2 regions of the Stenotrophomonas bentonitica genome follow, and region 1 is predicted to be linked to the other one. Evidence: predicted binding sites of a transcription regulator. Region 1 holds the regulator's gene; the other holds the start of a gene.
What was found. Region 1 encodes FliA, which starts transcription of late flagellar genes. Its sites were predicted from a motif close to TAAAGTTTNNCNNNCNNNGGCCGATAA; they were not measured.
Positions count from the first base shown of each region.

Region 2: HGB51_RS05615 (HDOD domain-containing protein) is a predicted target of FliA. The motif match lies at 3,122-3,148, and genes of this name have one in related genera.

Region 1 is NZ_JAAZUH010000001.1:134,548-144,730, forward strand. It holds gene HGB51_RS00555 (chemotaxis protein CheW) at 1-856, opposite strand, end outside; gene HGB51_RS00560 (ParA family protein) at 853-1,635, opposite strand; gene motD (flagellar motor protein MotD) at 1,640-2,650, opposite strand; gene HGB51_RS00570 (flagellar motor protein) at 2,652-3,392, opposite strand; gene HGB51_RS00575 (chemotaxis protein CheA) at 3,485-5,305, opposite strand; gene HGB51_RS00580 (protein phosphatase CheZ) at 5,310-5,924, opposite strand; gene cheY (chemotaxis response regulator CheY) at 5,924-6,316, opposite strand; gene HGB51_RS00590 (RNA polymerase sigma factor FliA) at 6,333-7,079, opposite strand; gene HGB51_RS00595 (MinD/ParA family ATP-binding protein) at 7,076-7,963, opposite strand; gene flhF (flagellar biosynthesis GTPase FlhF) at 7,950-9,920, opposite strand; gene flhA (flagellar biosynthesis protein FlhA) at 10,069-10,183, opposite strand, start outside.
Region 2 is NZ_JAAZUH010000001.1:1,247,492-1,257,674, forward strand. It holds gene HGB51_RS05610 (phospholipase D family protein) at 1-1,526, shown strand, start outside; gene HGB51_RS05615 (HDOD domain-containing protein) at 1,933-3,021, opposite strand; gene HGB51_RS05620 (Glu/Leu/Phe/Val dehydrogenase dimerization domain-containing protein) at 3,323-4,420, shown strand; gene HGB51_RS05625 (S8 family serine peptidase) at 4,499-7,354, opposite strand; gene HGB51_RS05630 (thiolase family protein) at 7,533-8,708, shown strand; gene HGB51_RS05635 (hypothetical protein) at 8,833-9,174, shown strand; gene HGB51_RS05640 (hypothetical protein) at 9,313-9,717, shown strand; gene HGB51_RS05645 (isovaleryl-CoA dehydrogenase) at 9,763-10,183, opposite strand, start outside.

The DNA of each region.
Region 1 (10,183 bases):
CGTCCTGGGCCGGACCGGCACCCAGGTGGATGCCGAGATCCATCACCGGCACGACCTGGCCGCGCAGGTTCATGATGCCGAGCATGGCCGACGGGGTGCCGCGCAGCGGCAGCAGCGGGACCGGCAGCACCACTTCCTGCACCTTCAGCAGTTCCAGCGCATACGCCTGGGCACCGCAGCGCAGGCGCAGCCAGCGCGAGGTGCGCTCGCTGGCGCGGCGGTCGCCACGCGGGCTGGAGGCGGGGTTGCGGGCCTGGGCCTGCAGTTCCTGCCAGCTGCTCGGGCGGCCGGTCGGTGCCATCGGTGCCGGTGCGGCGGCGCGGGCGACCGGTTGCGGAGCGGGCGCGGGGACGGCGCGTGCAATGGGTGCAGCAACCGGTGCGGCAGCGCGGGGCGGTGCAGTCGGAGCGGGTGGCGCAACGGCAGGCGGAGCGGCAGGCGCAGGCGTTGCTGCGACGGCGGGCACGCTGTCGTGGAGCGCTTCGTCGGGCAGGTCGTCCCAGCTCGGGCGCGATGCGTCCGCAACGGGACCCAACGCGGGATCGTTGAGCAGCTCGTCGAGCAGCGCAAGGTTGGCAGGCGCACCGGGCGAGGTGGGCGTATCGAAGGCAGGCGTAGCGGCAACGGCCACCGGTCCAAGCGCCGGGTCGTTCAGCAGTTCCTCGAGCAGGGCGAGGTTTGCCGGTGCGCCGGGCGAGGTCGGGGTCTCGAACGCGGGCTCCGCAGCGAATTCCGCGCGGATCGCTTCGGCCACGCCTGCGGCTTCGGCCACATCGACAACGGCGATGCTTGCGGTCGGCACCGCGTCGCCCAGCAGTTCTTCCAGATAGTCGTCGAGCACGCCCACGGTATTCATGCCGCGCGCTCCATCTGCTGCGCGTCGTCGGCCAGGATCCATTCCAGCGCGCGGCGGTAGGCCAGCAGGCCGCGGCCGGGGTAATCGTCCGAGGTCAGCGGCAGGGTCAGGCCGGCGGCGTTGGAGATGCGGGTGTCGACCGGGATCGCGTCTTCCCACACGCGTTGGCCGTGGCGGTCCTGCATCTGCTTGAGGGTTTCGTTGCCGGCACGGGTGCGGCGGTCGAACAGGGTCGGCAGGATCGACATCGGCAGCGGACGGCGGCGCGAGCGCTCGACCATCTCACCGGTGCGGACCATGCCGTCCAGGCCGTGCAGGGCCAGCGGTTCGGCCTGGGTCGGGATGATCAGGCGGTCGGCGGCGGCCAGCGCGTTGATCATCAGCAGGCCAAGGGTCGGCGCGCAGTCGAGCAGGATGTAGTCGTGCTGGCCCTGGTGGCGGGTCATCGCGTTCTGCAGGGCCAGGCCGAGGCCGGGCTGGTTGGCGCTGCGGCGTTCGAGCGTGGCCAGCGCGGCCTGCGCGCAGATGTAGTCCAGGCCCGGCACCGTGCTGGCGTGTGCCAGGGTGCTGAGTTCAGCAGGCGGGGTGCCGAACAGTTCCAGCACGCCGGCCGGCGGCGGGTCCAGCGGCACGTTGAACGCGCGGGTCAGCGACGAATGCGGATCCAGGTCGATCAGCAGGACGCGGTGGCCCAGCGTGGCCAGGCCGCGGCCCAGCGCGAGGGTCGTGGTGGTCTTGCCCACGCCGCCCTTCTGGTTGGCGATTGCCCAGATACGCATCGGTTCACTCCTTCATTGCGGGGGGAACGGCGGCGCCAACTCGGCTGCCGGCCGGCACCGGTGGCAGCTGCACCGGGGCGAGGGGGGAAACAGGGGAAAGCGCCGGCGGCGCCGGTGCGGGTGCCGGTGTGGTGGCGGGTGCGGCGTCGGCGGTGAGCTGCGGGCCCAGCGGGTCCACGCCCTGCGCGGTGTCGGCGAGGATGATCACATTCACCCGGCGGTTGCGGTTGCGTCCCTGCGCGCTGGCGTTGTCCTCGCGCGGGCGGAACTGGCCGTAGCCGACCATCGCCAGCCGCGCCGGCTGCACGCCCTGGTCGGCGAACAGGTGCACCACGCTGGCCGCGCGCGCGGCCGAGAGTTCCCAGTTGGAGGGGAACAGCGCGGTGGCGATCGGCACGTCGTCCGTATGGCCTTCCACGCGCACGCCGTTGGGCGCGTCGTGCAGCACCTGGGCGAGCGAAGACAAGGTGTCGCGCGCATGCACGTCGAGCGTGGCCGAGCCGGTGGTGAACAGGATGTCGCTGTTGATCTCCACTTCGATCCACAGCTCGGTACGGCGCACGGTGATCATGCCGCGATCGATCAGCGGCGCGAGCGTGGCGGTGAGACGGTCGGCGATGCCGTTGAGCTGGCGCTCGGCGCGCTGCAGCTGTTCCTGGTTGTGCACCGAGACCGGCATGCGCATCTGCGAGGCCATCGCCGGCAGCAGGGTGGGGTCGTTGCTCGGCGAGGGTGCGGACGGGCCGACCCGGTTGCCGGCCTTGATCACCGAGGGGCTGTCCCAGCCGCCGCCCTGGACCTGCTGGTTGCCGACCTGTACCGGATTGATGGTGCGCGGCGCGCCGCCGAAGGCGGTGGTCAGCGCGTCGGCCATGACCCGGTACTTGCCTTCGTTGACCGAGGAGATGGCGTACATCACCACGAAGAAGGCAAGCAGCAGCGTCATGAGGTCGGCGTAGGGAATCGCCCAGGCCTCATGGTTGGCATGCTCTTCGTGGGCCTTGCGCCGGGCCATCTCAGTGCAGGAACCCGGACAGGTTGGTTTCGATGTTGCGCGGGTTCTCGCCCTGCGCGATCGAGATCAGGCCTTCGATGATCATCTCGCGGTCGCGGCTGTTGTGGTGGATGACGCTCTTGAGCTTGGCCGAGACCGGCAGGAACAGCAGGTTGGCCGAGGCGATGCCGTAGATGGTGGCGGTGAACGCGGCGGCGATGCCGTGGCCGAGCTTGCTTGGGTCGGCCAGGTTCTTCATCACCGCGATCAGGCCGAGCACGGCGCCGATGATGCCCAGGGTCGGGGCATAGATGCCCATGCCTTCGAACACCTTGGAGGCGGCGAGGTCGCGGCTTTCCTGGCTGCTCAGTTCGATCTCCAGCATGTGCCGGATGGTTTCCGGTTCGACGCCGTCGACCAGCAGCTGCAGGCCCTTGCGCAGGAACGGGTCGTCCTGGGCCTCGACCTGGGTTTCCAGGCCGAGCAGGCCCTGGCGGCGGGCGATGTTGCTCCATTCCACGATCTGGCGGATCAGGTCGCTGCGGTCGGTGCTCGGCGGGTGCACGATCCAGCTGACGATCTTGAAGGCGTGCTTGAACACGGCCGGGGAGGTGTGCAGCAGGATCGAGGCGAGCGTGCCGACGATGACGATGACGAAGGCAGCGGGAGACCACAGCGACGCCAGCCCGGCACCCTTGAGGATGCTGCCGCCGACCAGGGAGGCCAGGGCGAGGAAAAGTCCGATGAGGCTGAGTCTGTCCATTGGTTGGATATCGGCTTGCGTTTGGGGGACTTGAATTGGGGCGGTGGTGGGTTGGTCGGTGGTTCAGCCACGCAGGGCGTGGCTCTACCCGATTACCGCAGACCGTCTACGTCCAGGATCAATGACATGCGGCCGTCGCCGATCAGGGTGGCGCCGGCGTAGCCGCGCAGGCCGCGCAGTGCCTTGGGCAGCGGCTTGATCACCACTTCCTCGCGGCCGCGCACCTGGTCGACCACCAGGCCGAAGCGTGCTTCACCTGCCTGCAGCACCACGATGGTGAGCAGCGGCGAAGCGGTCGGCTCCACCGCCAGCCAGTGGCGGAGGTCGACCAGCGGCAGGGTGTGCGACTTGCGGTCCAGCACCGCGCGACCGTCGAACCAGCCGAGCGAGGTGTTGGGGGCGTGCAGCACTTCCATCACGCGCGCCAGCGGCAGCGCATACACGTCTTCGCCCGCCTGCACCAGCAGGGTCGGCAGGATCGCCAGGGTCAGCGGCACCCGGATCAGGAAGCGGCTGCCGCGACCGAGTTCGGACTGGATCTGGATCTGGCCGCTCAGTTCGCGGATGCGCGACTGCACCACGTCCATGCCGACGCCACGGCCGGAGATATCGGTGACTTCCTGCTTGGTGGAGAAGCCGGGCAGGAACACGAGGTGCAGGCATTCCTCGCTGCTCAGTCGGGCCGCTGCTTCGGGGTCGATCAACCCCTTCTCGCGGGCCTTGGCGCGCAGGCGCTCCGGGTCGATGCCGGCGCCGTCGTCCTGCACTTCAATGCTGACGTAGTCGCCTTCCTGCTGCGCCGACAGCCGCACGTTGCCGCTGCGGGGCTTGCCCTGTGCTTCGCGCAGTTCGGGCATTTCGATGCCGTGGTCGATCGCGTTGCGCACCAGGTGCACCAGCGGGTCGGCCAGCGCTTCGACCAGGTTGCGGTCCAGCTCGGTTTCCGCGCCGATCAGCTCCAGCTCCACTTCCTTCTTGAGGTTCCGGGCGACGTCGCGGGCGACCTTGGGGAAGCGCGAGAACACCTTACCCACCGGCTGCATGCGGGTGCGCATCACCGCCGACTGCAGGCGCGCGGTGGCGATGTCCAGGGTCGACACCGCACGGTCCAGCTCTTCGTCATGCAGGCGCGCGCGCAGGGTCTTGAGCCGGTTGCGCGAGAGCACCAGTTCGCCGATCAGGTTGACGATGGCATCCAGGCGCTTGGTGTCCACGCGCACGGTGTGCTCGGCTTCGGCCACCGGCTTGTTGGCAGCCGGCTTGGCCGGGGCCGGGGCGGCGACCGGGCGCGGCGCGGGCGCCGGTGCGGGAACAGCCGCCTGCACTGTGCCGGGGGCGGCGCCACCGTGCAGCTGGTCGAGCAGTGCTTCGAATTCGTCTTCGCCGATCAGTCCGTCGTCGACCTTTTTCGTGGGCGTCACGGCGGTCGGCGCGGCGCCACCGTGCAGGGTGTCCAGCAGCGCTTCGAACTCGTCGTCGGTGATCAGGTCACCGTTGGCCGGCACCGCGGCCGCCACCGGCGCAGGCACGGCCGGACCGTTGACGTCGAACTGCGAGATCAATTCCGGCGGCGCATAGCCCGGCTCGGTACCGGCCGACACCGAATCCAGCATCGACTGCAGGTAGTCCAGCGACTGCTGGCCGGCATCGAAGTGGTGCGCCTGCAGCACCGCCTGCCCGGAGCGGGCCATGCCCAGGGTCTCTTCCGCGGCGTGGCACAGTTCCACCATCGCCTGGATGCCGAGGAAGCCGGCACCGCCCTTGAGCGTGTGGAAGCCGCGGAACACCGCGTTGAGCTGGTCGCTGTCCTGGGGCGACTGCTCCAGCGACACCAGCTGTTCGCCGAGGCGATCCAGGATTTCCTGGGCCTCGAGGATGAAGTCGGCGGCAATGTCGTCTGGAACAGCACTCATGTTTTCAAAGCCCCAAATCGGAAAGCAGGTCGTCGGCGTCGACCTGCGACACCTGGTGGCGGTCCAACCCGGTCACGGCCGGGCCGGCCAGGCCGTTGTCGCGCTTGCTGGTGGTCTCGTCCGGCGGCGGCAGGCCGAGCGCGCCGAAGCCTTCGTGCACGCGGCGCACGATGCCGACCACGCGGCGGATGATCTGCCCGGTGAGATCCTGGTAGCTCTGGGTGAGCGCGATCTCGGTGAGGTTGTGGCGGATCCGTTCCAGCTGCACGTCCTGGTCCGGGCTCAGCCCGTTGGCGCGCAGCTGCTCGGTCAGCGCCCGGCATTCTTCGGCCAGGTCCAGGGTGCGGTGGGTGGCCTGTTCGGTCATCGCCACCACGTGGTCCAGGCGCGCGCAGGCGTCGTCCAGCTCGCCGGCTTCGCTGGGCAGGGTGGGCAGTTCGCCCAGTGCCTGGCCCAGTTCGCGGGCCAGCCGGTTCAGACCGGCCATCATCGGCTGGGTGCGCAGCGCGGCCAGGGCGTCGATTTCCCGGCGCCAGCCGGCTTCGTCGCCACTTTCCAGCGCGGCAAGGGCGTCCTGCAGGCGCTGCACCAGCGCCGATTTGTCGCGAAGGGTTTCCATCAGGCGCTCGCCGCCAGGCGCTCGAAGATCTTGCCGAGCTTTTCTTCCAGGGTCTGTGCGGTGAACGGCTTGATGATGTAGCCGTTCACGCCGGACTGCGCGGCTTCGATGATCTGCTCGCGCTTGGCTTCGGCGGTGACCATCAGCACCGGCAGGGTCTTGAGCTTGGCGTCGGCGCGGATCGCCTTGAGCAGGTCGATGCCGGTCATCACCGGCATGTTCCAGTCGGTGACCACGAAATCGAACGGCTGGCTCTGCAGCAGGGCCAGCGCGGCATGCCCGTCCTCGGCTTCGGCCGTATTGGTGAAGCCCAGATCGCCCAGCAGGTTCTTGACGATACGACGCATGGTCGAGAAGTCGTCGACGATCAGGATACGCATGTTCTTGTTCAAAGCACTTTCCTCGGTCTCAGTTGTTCTCGAGGCCGGCGTCGGCCGCCTCGAAGATCTTCAGTCGGCCACGCAGGCGCAGCACTGCCTGGCCATGGATCTGGCAGACGCGCGACTCGCTGACCCCGAGCACCGCGCCGATCTCTTTCAGGTTCAGTTCCTGCTCGTAGTACAGCGACAGCACCAGCTGTTCGCGCTCGGGCAGCAGGCCGATCGCGTTGCCCAGCTCGCGGCCGAACTCGCCGCGCTCCAGCACCTGCTGCGGGGTCGGGCCGCCCTGGGCCACGGTGTCCAGCTCGCCCTGGTCTTCGATCCGCGACTCCAGGCTCAGCACCTGGCCGCGCGCGGCGTCTTCCATCAGGCGCAGGTAATCCGGCAGCGGCATGTCCATCGCGGCGGCCACTTCGGTGGCGCTGGCTGCGCGGCCGGTGCTCTGCTCCAGGCGGCGGATGGTGGAGGCGGCGTCGCGCGCACGGCGGTGCACCGAACGCGGCACCCAGTCGCCACGGCGGATCTCGTCGATCATCGACCCGCGGATGCGGATCGAGGCGTAGGTTTCGAACGAGGCGCCCTGGTCGGCGTCGTAGCTGCGCGAGGCCTCGATCAGGCCCATCATGCCGGCCTGGATCAGGTCGTCCACTTCAACGCTGGCCGGCAGGCGCGCGGCCAGGTGGTGGGCAATGCGCCGGACCAGGTCCGAGTGCTGGGCAATGCACTCGTTGGCGGCGGCGCGTTGCACCTCCTTGTAGTGTGCGGCGCCTTTCATGCGGCCACCCCGCGTTGCTTGAGGATGCGTTCCAGGAAGAACTCGACCCCGCCACGCGGTTCGGTGGGGGCCTGCCAGCGGGCGGTGCGGCGGGCGATCTCGGCCATCGCCTGCGCGGCCGGGCTGGACGGGTAGGCCTTCACCACCGGCTGCTGGCGCTGCACCGACAGGCGCAGCCAGTCGTCCTGCGGCACGCAGCCCAGGTAGTTGAGCGAGACGTCGGCCAGGAACTTCTCGCAGACCCGGCTCAGCTTTTCGTACAGCACGCGGCCCTCATTCGGGTCGCGCACCATGTTGGCCACGACCTGGATGCGGTCCACGCCGCGCTCGCGCGAGAGCACCTTGATCAGTGCGTAGGCGTCGGTGATCGAGGCCGGTTCGTCACAGACCACCACCACGGTGTCCTGCGCGGCCTGGCAGAAGGTCAGCACGCCGTCGGTGATGCCGGCGGCGGTGTCGACCACCATGAAGTCCAGTTCGCGTTCCAGTTCGGAGAACACGTTGACCAGGCCCACGTGCTCGGCCGGCTGCAGTTCGGCCATGTGCCGGCGACCGGACGCGGCCGGGACCACCAGCACGCCGTTGGGGCCTTCCAGGATCACCTCGTCCAGCGTGCAGCGCCCGGCGACCAGGTCGGCCAGGGTCAGCTTGGGCTGCAGGCCCAGGATCACGTCGATGTTGGCCAGGCCCAGGTCGGCGTCCAGCAGCAGCGTGCGCTTGCCCATGCCGGCCAGCGCCACGGCCAGGTTGGCCGAGACATTGGTCTTGCCCACGCCGCCCTTGCCGCCGGTGACGGCGATGGTGCGCACCGGGCCCAGCGGCTGGCTGCGGGTAGCCGACAGCGGGAAGGTCCTGGTCAGGTTTTCGTACTCACGCGACGGCATGGTTCAACTCCGGGTTGCAGGGCATATCGGCCGCGCGGCGCAAATCTTCAAGGCGAAGTACAAGATTGGCGGCACTGGCCCGGTGCAGGTCTTCGGGAACGTCCTGGCCGTCGGTGACCCAGGTGATCGGCAGGCGGTGGTCGACCGCCACCGACAGGGCGGTACCGAAGCGGCCGGTCTCGTCCAGCTTGCTCAGCACCACGCCCTGCGGGTTGGCGGCGCTGAAGCGGCGGACCACTTCGTCCATGTCGCCGAAGCTGGTGTTGGCCGGCAGCACCAGCAGGGTGCGGATCTGCTCGGAGGCGCGCAGCCACTGCAGCTGCGCGGCCAGGGCGCGGTCGCGCGGGCCCAGCCCGGCGGTGTCGATCAGCACCAGCTTGTAGTCCTTCAGGCGCTCCAGCAGCTGGGCCAGGTCGCTGCCGCTGTTGGCTTCGTGGACCGCGATGCCGAGCTGGCGGCCGAAGCCGTACAGCTGTTCGCGGGCGCCGATGCGGGCGGTGTCGGTGGTGACCAGGGCCACGTCGCGGGCGGCATGCGCTTCGGCGAAGCGCGAGGCCAGCTTGGCGATGGTGGTGGTCTTGCCGGCACCGGTCGGGCCGACCAGGGCGATCACGCCGCCGGCCTCGAGCGGGTCGACCGGGGCGATCGGCAGCTTCTTGGAGAGCAGGCCCAGCATCAGGCCGCGGCCACGGTGGGCTTCGGTGTCGAGCGGGATCTGCAGGGCGACGTCGCGGCAGATGCCGGCGTCGAAGCCGTACTCGTCCATCAGGTCGAGCGCGGCGGCACGCACCGGCGAGCCGCGCAGGCGTTCGTCGGTGAACCGGTTCATTTCGCGCTCGATCACGTGGCGCATGCCGGCCACTTCATGGCGCAGCTGGCGCAGTTCCTCGTCGTCGCGGACCAGGGTGACCGGCGCCGGCGCCGGGGCGTCAGCCGGTGCAGCGGCAGCCGGTTCCGGGGCGGGCGCCACGACGGCTTCGGCGACTTCGGCGGGGGCCGTCGGTTCGTTGGCGGCCTGCATCGGCGGCAGTGCCGGGGCGGCGATCATCATCGGCGCGGCCGGGACGACCGGTGCGACCGGCGCAACCGGAGCGGTCTCGATCATCGCCATCGGTGCCGGCGGCACGAACACGGCCGAATCATCGATGTCGAAGCGTTCGCTGGCCGCTGCCGGGACCACCGGCACGGTTTCCCACAGCGGGGCGATCGGCGCGTCGAACGCGGCGCGCTGCATCTGCTGCGCCGGCATCTGCGGCAGCTGCGGCGGCACGCTGCGGCCGGGCGGGGCGTGCATTTCGAACAGCGGGGCGTCGTCCTGCGGCGGGTCGATGATGAAGCGGGCGCGGTTGGACGGGGCCGGGGTGGCGCGGACCGGGGAGGGTGCGTCTTCGATCATTGGCCGGGCAGAGCCCGGCGCTACTTCGGGGCGGGCAGCGAGAGCAGCGTCGGAGTGGGCAGCGTGGGCGGCGGCCTGTTCGACATTGAACGGCGCGAAGATCTGTTCCGGCAGCACGTCCAGGGTGCGGCTCGGTGCAACCGCAGCGCGGGCCAGGGTCGCGGCGAAACCGGGGCTGCCCGGCGGCGGCACGATTTCGTTGGCGGTGTCCAGGGTGCGACCGGTGGCGCCGACGGCGGCGCGGGCCAGCGCGGCGACGGCCGAGGTGGTGGCGGCCACCGGTTCCGGCGCGGCCACCGGGGCCTTGCGGCGGGTGACGGCGGCGATCACCGCGTCGGCGGCGTTGCGCGGGCGCGGGGCCGGCGGCGGCGGGGCGACGTCCTTGCGCGCGGCTTCCAGTGCGCGCTGCACCGCGCCTTCGTCATAGTTCGCCGCGGCCACGATCTCAACGCCTTCCTCGATCCGGCGATTGGACAGGATCACCGCATCGGGACCGTGTTCCTTGCGCACCAGGTTCATGGCCGAGCGCATATCGGGAGCGACGAAGCGTTTGATTTTCATGCTGTGGTACCGGGACTGGGGCTGGGGGGCGGAAGGGAGGCTCTGGTTGTCGGTGGTCTGCACGGTCCGGGGTTCCCTTCTTGTCCTGCTGCGGTGATGGCGAAATGGGTGTGTCTGTTTTCTGACGCGTTGCTGTCGGTGTTCCGGCTCAGCTGATCGTGCCGACCAGCTTCAAGCGCTTGTCTTCTGGCACTTCGCTGTAGGCCAGCACGGACAGCGACGGAACGCTGTGGCGTACCAGCCGTGCCAGCGCGGCACGTACC
Region 2 (10,183 bases), 1.1 Mb from region 1:
TGGCGATCCTGATCCTGCTGGTACTCAGCGGCCTGCTGCTGGGCGACCACCTCACGCCCAAGGCGATGGGCCCGCACAGCACGGTGTTGCCGCTGCAGCCTGCACAGGGCCCGATCGACCGCGAAGTGGTGCGGTTGCAGGCGCAGCACCCCGGCCAGTCCGGCGTGGCGTTCCTGTCCGAGGGCCTGGATGCCTACGCCGCCCGCGCGGTGGTCACCCGGCATGCCGCACGCAGCCTCGACCTGCAGTACTACATCTGGAAGGACGACCTGATCGGCCACCTGATGGTGCAGGAGCTGTACCAGGCCGCTGAACGCGGCGTACGCGTGCGCCTGCTGCTGGACGACATGAACGGGCAGGACAAGGACGCGTTGATGATGGCGCTCGATGAGCACCCGAACATCGAGATCCGCCTGTACAACCCGTTCCGCAACCGCGACGGGCTGTGGCGGCTGGTGGAGATGGTGCAGCGCTTCTTCAGCGTCAACCACCGCATGCACAACAAGCAGTGGATCGCCGATGGACGCGTGGCGATCGTGGGTGGACGCAATATCGGCGAGGAGTACTTCAGCGCGCGCAGCGACGTGAACTTCCGCGACCTGGACCTGCTGGTGGCGGGCCAGGCGGTGCAGCAGGCGAGTACGATTTTCGACGAGTACTGGAACAGCGAAGCGGCGGTGCCGGTGTCGGCCCTTGCCTTCCATACCCCGGCCCAGCTGCGCCTGTTGATGCTGGAATCGGCGCATGAAGCCAAGCTCGAGGCGGCGCAGCCCTACCTGCAGCGGGTGGAGCGTTCGGAATCCGCGCGTAAATTCGGGCTCAATGAGGTGACGCTGCACTGGTCGCCGAACGTGGAGATCATTTCCGACCCGGCCATGAAGCACCGCCGCGACGATCAGGCCAACTGGCTGGTCACCCGCCTGGTGCGCGATCTGGGCGCAACGCAGAACAAGGCGCTGCTGATCTCGCCCTACTTCGTGCCCGGCGACGAAGGCGAGCGCGGGCTGGCGGCGCTGGTGGAGCGCGGTGCGTACGTTGGCGTGGTCACCAATTCGCTGGCGGCCAACGACGTGGCGGCGGTGCACAGCGGCTACATGCACTATCGCCTGCCGTTGCTGCAGGACGGCGTGCATCTGTACGAACTGAAATCGCGCGGTCCGGGCGGCGGTGGCAGCGGCCCGTTCGGCAGCAGCGGCGCCAGCCTGCATACTAAGGCGTTCCTGATCGATGACAAGCGCGGTTTTGTCGGCTCGTTCAACCTGGACCCGCGTTCGGCGTATCTCAACACCGAGATGGGCGTGATGTTCGAGGACCGCGCGTTGGCGGCGGAGCTGCGGCAGGAGTATCTGCGCCTGGCCAGTCCGAAGATGAGTTATTGGGTGACGCGCACGGGCGACAATGAGGTGCGGTGGTTGGAGTGGGCGGAAACGCCGCCGACGTTGTTGGACCGGGAACCGGATACGTCGTTCAAACAGCGCGCGGTGGCGCGGGTGATCAGCTGGTTGCCGTTGGAATCCCAGTTGTGATGGGTTCCGGATCCACGCAGGGCGTGGATCTACCGATTTTGATTACGTGATCGTCCTGCGCACGTAGAAATTCGTAGGTCCACGCCCTGCGTGGACACCGCGCGCAGCGCGGCGCAAGCGTCCGAAGGCGTACGCTCATTGATCGACGCGATGGTTCCAACGTTTAAAAAAAACCGAAGCCACCGGTCAGGCCTTCATGACCCCGGATCGAAGACATGCGTCGGTTGTTGAGACATCCCGATGCCTGATGGACGTCTTCGTTTGAGGTTAAACGTCGGCCGAAGTAACGGGAACGTCATTCGACCGTCTCCGGACAATCGAGCCGCGCTGCGCGCGGTGGCCACTCAGGGCGTGGCCGCTACGAATTGTTACGTGCACAGGACGATCACGTAATCAAAAGCGGATCTCAGGCGTCGGCCGCCTCATCCACATCGAGGGTTTCCACCCCGCGACCATGCAACCGCCGCCATATCCATTGCAACGCGTGCGCGGGCGTTACCTCCATCTGCTCCAGCAGCGCGGTGGCCTGGGCCTGACTGATCCGGCCGTGCCGGCACAACAGGCTGGCCGAAGCGGCCGCGCGCGCGAAGCGCAGGCTGGCTGCAAGGCCACCGCCGGCTCCTTCAGCATCACGCAGCAGCGCTTCATGCACCGACGGCGGCAACTCCCAGGCAGCCGCGATGCGGCTGGCCACCGGCAGGCTCCAGGTGTCCAGCAGCGCGCTGGCCAGCCCCTGCGACGGCACGGCGCCCTGCTGGAACGCCGCGTCCAGCAGCTGCCGCATCACCAGCGCAGCGCCGAGGCCCTGGGTCAGCCCCATCCATTGCGCGGCAAAGGCATCTTCGTGGGTCACTAGCCGCGCATGGTCGGCGGCCGCGCGTGAGGCCAGCAGCGCATGCTCCCAGACCACCGTGCCGAACTGCGGGAAGGCGTCGCTGTGCAGCTGCATGACCGGCTGCACCAGCACCGCACTGATGATCTGGCGGATGCCGTCGGTGCCCACCAGGGTCACCGCACGCTGCAGGCTGTCCACCGGCTTGGCCTGCAGGCGATAGACCGGACTGTTGGCGATGCGAAGCAGGTTGCCGGTCAGCACCGCGTCCTGGCCGATGATCGAGGCCATGCTGCGGGCCGAGGCGTCGCTGTCGTTCACGGTCTGGATCAGCTGCGGCAGCAGCTGCGGACGGCGTGGCAGGTGCCGGGCCGACCAGTCCTGCGCCTCCAGCGCCGCCGCCACGGCGGTCTGCAGTGCGGCGTCCTGGGCCCCCGCGGCGCGATCCACCCCGCCGCTGCCCGGCCCCAGCGCGAGCGCGTGCAGCCCGGACTGCAGCACCCCTGCCGGGTCGCCGGCCGGGAGCACCGCGGCCACCGGGAGGCGTGGATCGGCAGCGGCGGCGCGTCGTGCCACGGGCTGCGCCGCCGGCCGTCGATACAGACCCCAGCCTACGCCCGCCGCCACCAGCAGGCCCGCCGCCCCGGCCAGAAGCGCGGTCATCGGCCCGGGCCCGTCAGGGCGCAGCACTTGTTCCGGATTGTTGCCACTGCACCCACGTCTGACCTGTCCTGGCTTGCCGGTACCGCGCACCGTTGCCACGGCATCGGCCCGGAACCCGGCAACTTTAGGGCTGTCCCACGGCGGTCACCGCCTGCTGACAACGTCGTCGGGCGGAATGCACTAGAATGGCGCCGCGCGACCCGTCCTGCCGAACCGACGACGTCGCTTTTTTTGTTTTGCACCCCACCTTTTGCTGGTTCGTTCGCCGCTGTTGGCCGACGTTCGCACCATCGGAGTCGCCATGTTATTTGAAACCCTCGAAACGTCCGGTCACGAACAGGTGGTGTTCTGCCACAGCGGCGATGCCGGCCTGAGGGCGATCATCGCCATCCACAACACCACCCTGGGTCCGGCCCTGGGCGGGGTGCGCATGCGGCCGTATGCCAGCACCGACGACGCGCTGGCCGATGCGCTGCGGCTCAGCCGCACCATGACCTACAAGAACGCCCTTGCGGGCCTGAACGTGGGCGGCGGCAAGGCGGTGATCATCGGCGATCCGCGCAAGGACAAGACCGAAGTGCTGTTCCGCGCGTTCGGCCGCTACGTGGATTCGCTGGGCGGGCGTTACATCACCGCCGAGGACGTCGGCACCGACGTCAACGACATGGAAAACATCTACCTGGAAAGCGAGTTCGTCACCGGCGTGCACCAGGTGCATGGCGGCTCGGGCGACCCGGCGCCGTTCACCGCCTACGGCGCGCTGCAGGCGCTGATGGCGGCCATGCAGCACAAGCTGGGCCATGAAGAAGTGGGCAAGGTCAGCATCGCGGTGCAGGGCCTGGGCCATATCGGCATGGAGCTGGTGAAGCTGCTGCGCGACCGCGGCGCCAAGCTGTTCGTGACCGACCTGGACAGCAGCCTGGTCGAGCGTGCGGTGACCGAGTACGGTGCCGAAGCGGTGAAGCCGGACGACATCTACGACGTGAATGCCGACGTGTTCGCGCCGTGCGCGCTCGAAGGCGCGATCAATCCGCAGACACTGCCGCGACTGAAGTGCAAGATCGTCTGTGGTACCGCCAACAACCAGCTGTCCAGCCTTGAAGTCGGCGACGAGCTGCATGCGCGCGGCATCCTGTATGCGCCCGATTACGCGGTCAACGCCGGTGGCGTGATGAACGTTTCGCTGGAAATCGACGGCTACAACCGCGAACGTGCGATGCGCCTGATCCGCAGCATTTACCACAACCTGGGCCGTATCTTCGCGCTGTCCCAGCAGGAAGGCATCGCGCCGCAGCGTGCGGCCGACCGGATTGCGGAAACGCGCATCCAGTCGATCGGCAAGTTGAAGATGCCGCTGGGCCGCGCCGTGCCGCGCCTCGGGAAGTTGCGCGGCGGCTGACGGTAGTGCCGGCCGCCGGCCGGCAACACGCCATCCCAACACGAAGACGCCGGGGCTTGCCCCGGCGTCTTCATTTCATCAGAACGCTGCCGAATAGCGCAGCGCCACCTGGCTCAGATCGCCCCGCGGACCGAAGCGCTGGTCGTAACCGAACGACAGCTGCGAGGTGCGGGTCAGCCACGACTGCACCGACACGCCGAACAGCCCGCCGGAACGCGCCGGCTGCAGGCCGGCCACCGGCGCCCACGCGTCCACGCCGACAAAGCTGGCGTCGAAGCCCAGCCCGTCGCTGGACAGCGTCTGCTGCCACTCGGCATAGCCGCGCAGCGACCAGCCCCCCACCAACGTCTCGGCACGCAGGCCGGCCAGTGCCTGGCTGCGGCTGGAGGTGCGGCTGTCGGCACGCAGGCCGAAGCCGAAGCCACCGTTTTCGCTGAAGCCGTTGCTGCCCACGCGCGCGTAATCGGCGCCCACATACGAGGTCAGCGACATCGTCCTGCTGCCGAAGCGGTAGCCCGATTCCGCACTGGCCGTGCTGAAGTCACCGCTGTAACGGGTGTTCACCCCGTACTGCGCGGCGCCCAGCAGCAGCTGGCGGTCGATCTCACGATTGAACTGACCGGCACCCAGCTGGCCCAGCGCGTAGGCGTTGCCGTTGTTCCAGCCGGCGTACATCTGCGCCTGCGACTGACGGTCGCGACCGGTGTCACCGCCCCATTCGCGGCTGCTGTTGCTGCGGGTTTCGCCGAAGGCGAAGCCGAGCACGCCGTTGCTGCCCAGCGCCATGTCCTGGCCCATCATCCAGCCCTGGGTCTGGGACGCGCTGCCGGCAAAGCTGCCCTGCCCGGCCTCGCCCAGCGTGCTCTGCCAGGCACCGCGCAGGCGCGGCGAGGCCGACACGGTGTCGAAGCGCGACGACAGCGCGCGACGGTTCATGTCCAGGTTGTCGAAGGTCATCCCGGTGGCCAGGGTATGCGCCTTGCCCGACAGGCTGTCCAGGCTGGTCTGCAGGCCGGCCTGGCCCTGCACGCGTTGCAGCTCGCCCGCCGCGCCGGCGAAGCCGGGCGTGTCCGGGGCGGTACCGGTGTCGAGTACACCGAAGGCCTCTTCAACGCGCAGCGCCGACGCCGCCGAGATGGTGCCCAGACCGGCCGTCGCGGCCGCCTGGGTCACGTCGACGCGGTAGATATCCATGTACGCGGTGTAGACGTCGTAGACCAGCTTTGCGTCCAGCAGGGACACGGTGCCGGCGGCGGTGTACTTGGCGAACTGGCCATTCAGCCCCTGCGCCGCCGTGATCAGTGCCTGGCGCGTGCCGTTCTGCGGAACGTAGCCTTCGACTGCACGGTCGATGAGCACGGTGCCGCCGTTCAACTGTGCCTTGCCGGTCACCTTCAGCGACGTCGCGCCGAGCGCGGTCGAGAAAACGGCGTCGGCCTCATGGGTGTAGTCGCCCGAGATCACGGCGGTAACGCCGGCCTCGAACATGTACAGCGTGCCCTTGTTGACCACGTTGCCGGTGATGCCGGTGGTACCGGCGCGGAACTGCAGCCCGCCCGCGGCCGCGACCTGCACGTCGGACCCCAACGACGCACCGTCGTTGAGCGACAGCGCGCCGGAGAGGACCTTGGTGCCGCCGGTGAAGGAATTCTTGCCGCCCAGGGTCAGCGTGCCCGCGCCGGACTTTTCCAGCCCGCCGGCGCCGCTGATGTTGTTGCTCCACGTGCTGAAGTTCGACGAGCCCGGCACCGTCACGGCCACCGTGCCCCAGTCGAACCGGGCCGGACCATTGATCGCCTTGCCAACATTGAGCAGGCCGTGTCCGAACACCTCATCCACACCTGGCGCGCCAAGATCGGTCGCCGTGCCCAGCAGGGTCTGGCGGACCAGGTCATTGCTGAAGTACGGGTACTTCTGCCAGACCAGCGCCGCCGCACCGGACACCAGCGGCGCCGCATACGAGGTACCGCCACCCCACATGTAGACCGGCGTGCCACCGGTGCTGGCGGGGTCCACGAACACCGACTCGCCGGGCGCGGCCAGGCAGTAGTTCGCCGCCACGCCGCAGGCATTGGCGTAGCTGGACAGGGTGTCGGGCTTGGCGAAGTTGACTGCGGTCACGGCCAGCCAGCCCTTCTCCAGGTCGGCGGCGGGGCGGGTGTCGTTGGGGCCGGCCTGGCTCGGCAGCGCCGCCATGCTGGACGGGTTGGCCTTGCTCTCGTTGCCGGTCGCAAACACGACCAGGCCGCCGTTGGTGGTGATGAACGGACGATACTCCGCGGCAATCGGCGCGGTGCTCGCCGGGTTGGTCCAGTACAGACCGCCCCAGGAGTTGTTCATGATCTTCACGCCGGCGTTGATCAGATCCTGGTGCACCGGAGCCAGCCCGAGCGCGCCGTTGACCTGGTTGCCGTTGCCGGTGCCGTCGTCAACGGGCGACTTGTCGGCGATGATCCGGGCCGAGACGATCTGCGCAGCGGGTGCGATGCCGCCCGGCCACTCGCCGAACGCGGCGCCGGCGGCAAGCTCGGCCACCGTGGTGCCGTGCCCTTGCACGTCGTCGACGGCGAGATTGTTGGTTTTGGGGTCCACATAGCTGTAGCTGGCGACGACCCGCCCGGTCAGCGTCGGATGGGCGCGGTTGACGCCCGAGTCGACGATGCCGATACGGATACCCGCACCTGACCGGTCGACGTCCTGCGCATTGGTCAGGACCAGGTGGCTGTCGATCGCTGGCTGGGTCGGCGTCACCGGCGGGGTGACCGGCGGCGTCACCGGCGGTGTGACCGGCGGCAACGGCGGGGACACGGGCGGCACGACAGGCGCCGGTGGCAGATCGCCCCGGGTATTTCCGCTACCGCCACCCCCACACGCGCTCACTGCCACGGCCAGCGCACCGGCCAGCACGTTCCTGCTAAAGACTGCCTGCTTCATCCCTGCTCCCCAAAACGTTGTAGAAACCACGTACAGCGTCCTGCCTGCCGGCCGACACCGGTGGTAATGCCTGACCCTCTATACTGGGTCCCCCCACGCAGTCTGACGGGAAACCGCGCCGTAATCCATGGCATGCGTTCCCTTTTCGTAAATCGCTCACGCAACAAACGAGATTGCCATGTCCAATATTGTCATCGCCGCTGCCAAGCGGACCGCCATCGGTTCCTTCCTCGGCCAGTTCAACGGCGTGCCCACCCCCACCCTGGGCGCCACCGCGATCGCCGCCGCCCTGGCCCAGTCCGGGGTGCCGGCGGCAGACGTTTCCGAAGTGATCATGGGCTGCGTGCTGCCGGCCAACCTCGGCCAGGCCCCGGCCCGCCAGGCGGCGGTCGCTGCCGGCATCCCCTATTCCACCGGCGCCACCACCCTCAACAAGGTGTGCGGCTCGGGCATGAAGGCGATCATGCTGGGCCATGACCTGATCAAGGCCGGCACCGCCAGCATCGTGGTCGCCGGCGGCATGGAGTCGATGTCCAATGCGCCGCACCTGCTGCCGAACTCGCGCACCGGCAACCGCTTCGGCAACTTCCAGGCGGTCGACCACATGGCCCACGACGGCCTGGTCAATGCCTACGACGGCAAGGCCATGGGCGAGTTCGCCGAGTGCGCGGTGGACAAGTACCAGGTGACCCGCGAGGAGCAGGACGCCTATGCGATCGAATCGGTCCGTCGTGCCCAGGCCGCCCAGGCCGCCGGCGCGTTCGACGACGAAATCGTCGCGGTGAAGGTGGCCGGTCGCAAGGGCGAGGTCGAGTACAGCCAGGATGAGCAGCCCGGCCGTTCGGACATCGCCAAGATCCCGACCCTGCGCCCGGCGTTCAAGAAGGACGGCACGGTCACCGCCGCCAGCTCCTCGAGCATCTCCGACGGCGCCGCCGCGGTGGTCCTGCTGAGCGAGGACGACGCTGCCGCGCGCGGCGTGCAGCCGCTGGCGCGCATCGTTGCCCATGCCACCCATTCGCAGGAACCGGAATGGTTCACCACCGCCCCGATCGGCGCGATCCACAAGGTGCTGGAAAAGGCCGGCTGGAGCCTGGACCAGGTCGACCTGTTCGAGATCAACGAAGCGTTCGCGGTTGTCGCCATGGCCCCGATCCGCGAACTTGGCATTCCGCATGACAAGGTCAACGTGCACGGCGGTGCCTGCGCACTGGGCCACCCCATCGGTGCTTCGGGCGCGCGCCTGGTGGTCACCCTGGTCAACGCATTGCGCAAGCGTGATGCAAAGCGCGGAATTGCTACACTGTGCATTGGTGGCGGCGAGGCGACAGCCATCGCCATCGAATTGATTTGATTGGTTTTAACACCCGTTTCGCAAAAATGAATGCGGGATCGCTTGACAGCCCAACGTGGCTTGTCATCATGTTGCCGGGCGCGCAATAGCGCGTTGCCTAATCTAACGACGAGGATTCACACTAATGAGCATCAACAAGCTGCTGATCGCAATGGCCCTGGGCCTGGCTCTGACCGCCTGCTCGAAGCAGGAACAGGCTGCTGACGCCGCCGCTTCGGCCAACGAAGCCGCTGCCGACGCCCAGGTCGCTGCCGACCAGGCCGCTGCTGCTGGCGCCCAGACCGCCGACGCTGCCCAGGCTGCTGCCGACACCGCCACCACCGCTGCTGACGCTTCGGCCGATGCCGCTGCCCAGGCTGCTGGCGCTGCCACCGACGCCGCTGCCGACGCTGCTGCCGACGCTGCCAAGGCCGGTGAAGCCACCGCCGAGCAGGCCAAGGACGCTGCTGAAGAAGCCAAGAAGTAATAACTTCTTTCTTCAAGCAAGCCTGAAGAAGCCGCTGGTTCGCCAGCGGCTTTTTCTTTGGGTGCCTGCCGGCACGCACCGCGCCTTCACGGGCCGGTGAATAGGATCGGCCTCCCTTACGATGTGATGGAGAGCGCCATGAAGATTCGTTCGATCACCACCCCGCTGCTGGCCGCTTCGCTGCTGCTGGCCCTGGCCGCCTGCAAGGGCCCGGAAGCCGAGCAGGCACGCGCGGACGCCGCGCAGGCCGCCGACAGCACCGGTGAGGCCGCGCGCGCTGCGGTGGACCAGGCCGCCGCCTCCACCCGCAATGCCGCCGACGAAGCTGCGGCTGCGTCCGAACGCGCTGCGGCCGACGTGCAGCCGGCGCTGGACCGTGCGGCGGATGCCACAGCTGCGGCGGCAGCCGATGCCAAGGTGGCGGCGCGCGATGCCGCGGCGCATGCCAGCGACGCCACCGCCAACGCGGCCGAGAAGGTGGCCGACAAGGCACGTGACGTGGCCGACGACGCCCGCCAGAACGCGGACGAAGCGAAGCATTGATGTATTGCGTGGAGCCGGGCAGAGCCCGGCTCTACGGTTGCGGGGTCAGGGCAGCGCCCGCGCCATGACCGCCTGAAGGTCGATACCCTCCGGCAACGTGCCAAACGCCGTGCCATGTTCGCCGGCCAGCCGCGAACGCACGAACGCTTCAGCCACCGGGCTTTCCGCACGCAGCAGTACCGCCGCCTGCAGCAGCAGCGCCAGGCGCTCGGTAACTACCCGCGCCTGCGCCTCTGAAGGCGTCGTCGACAACACCGCACGCAGCGACTGCACGGCCGCGTCGTAGTTCGCATCGATCCCGGACACCGTATCCAGTTCCGACTCCAGCACTGGCAGCGCCTGCGGTTCGCGCGCCAGCGCACGTAGCACGTCCAGGCACTGGATGTTGCCGCTGCCTTCCCAGATCGAATTCAACGGCGCCTGCCGGTACAGGCGCGGCAGCATCGACTCTTCCACGTAGCCGGCC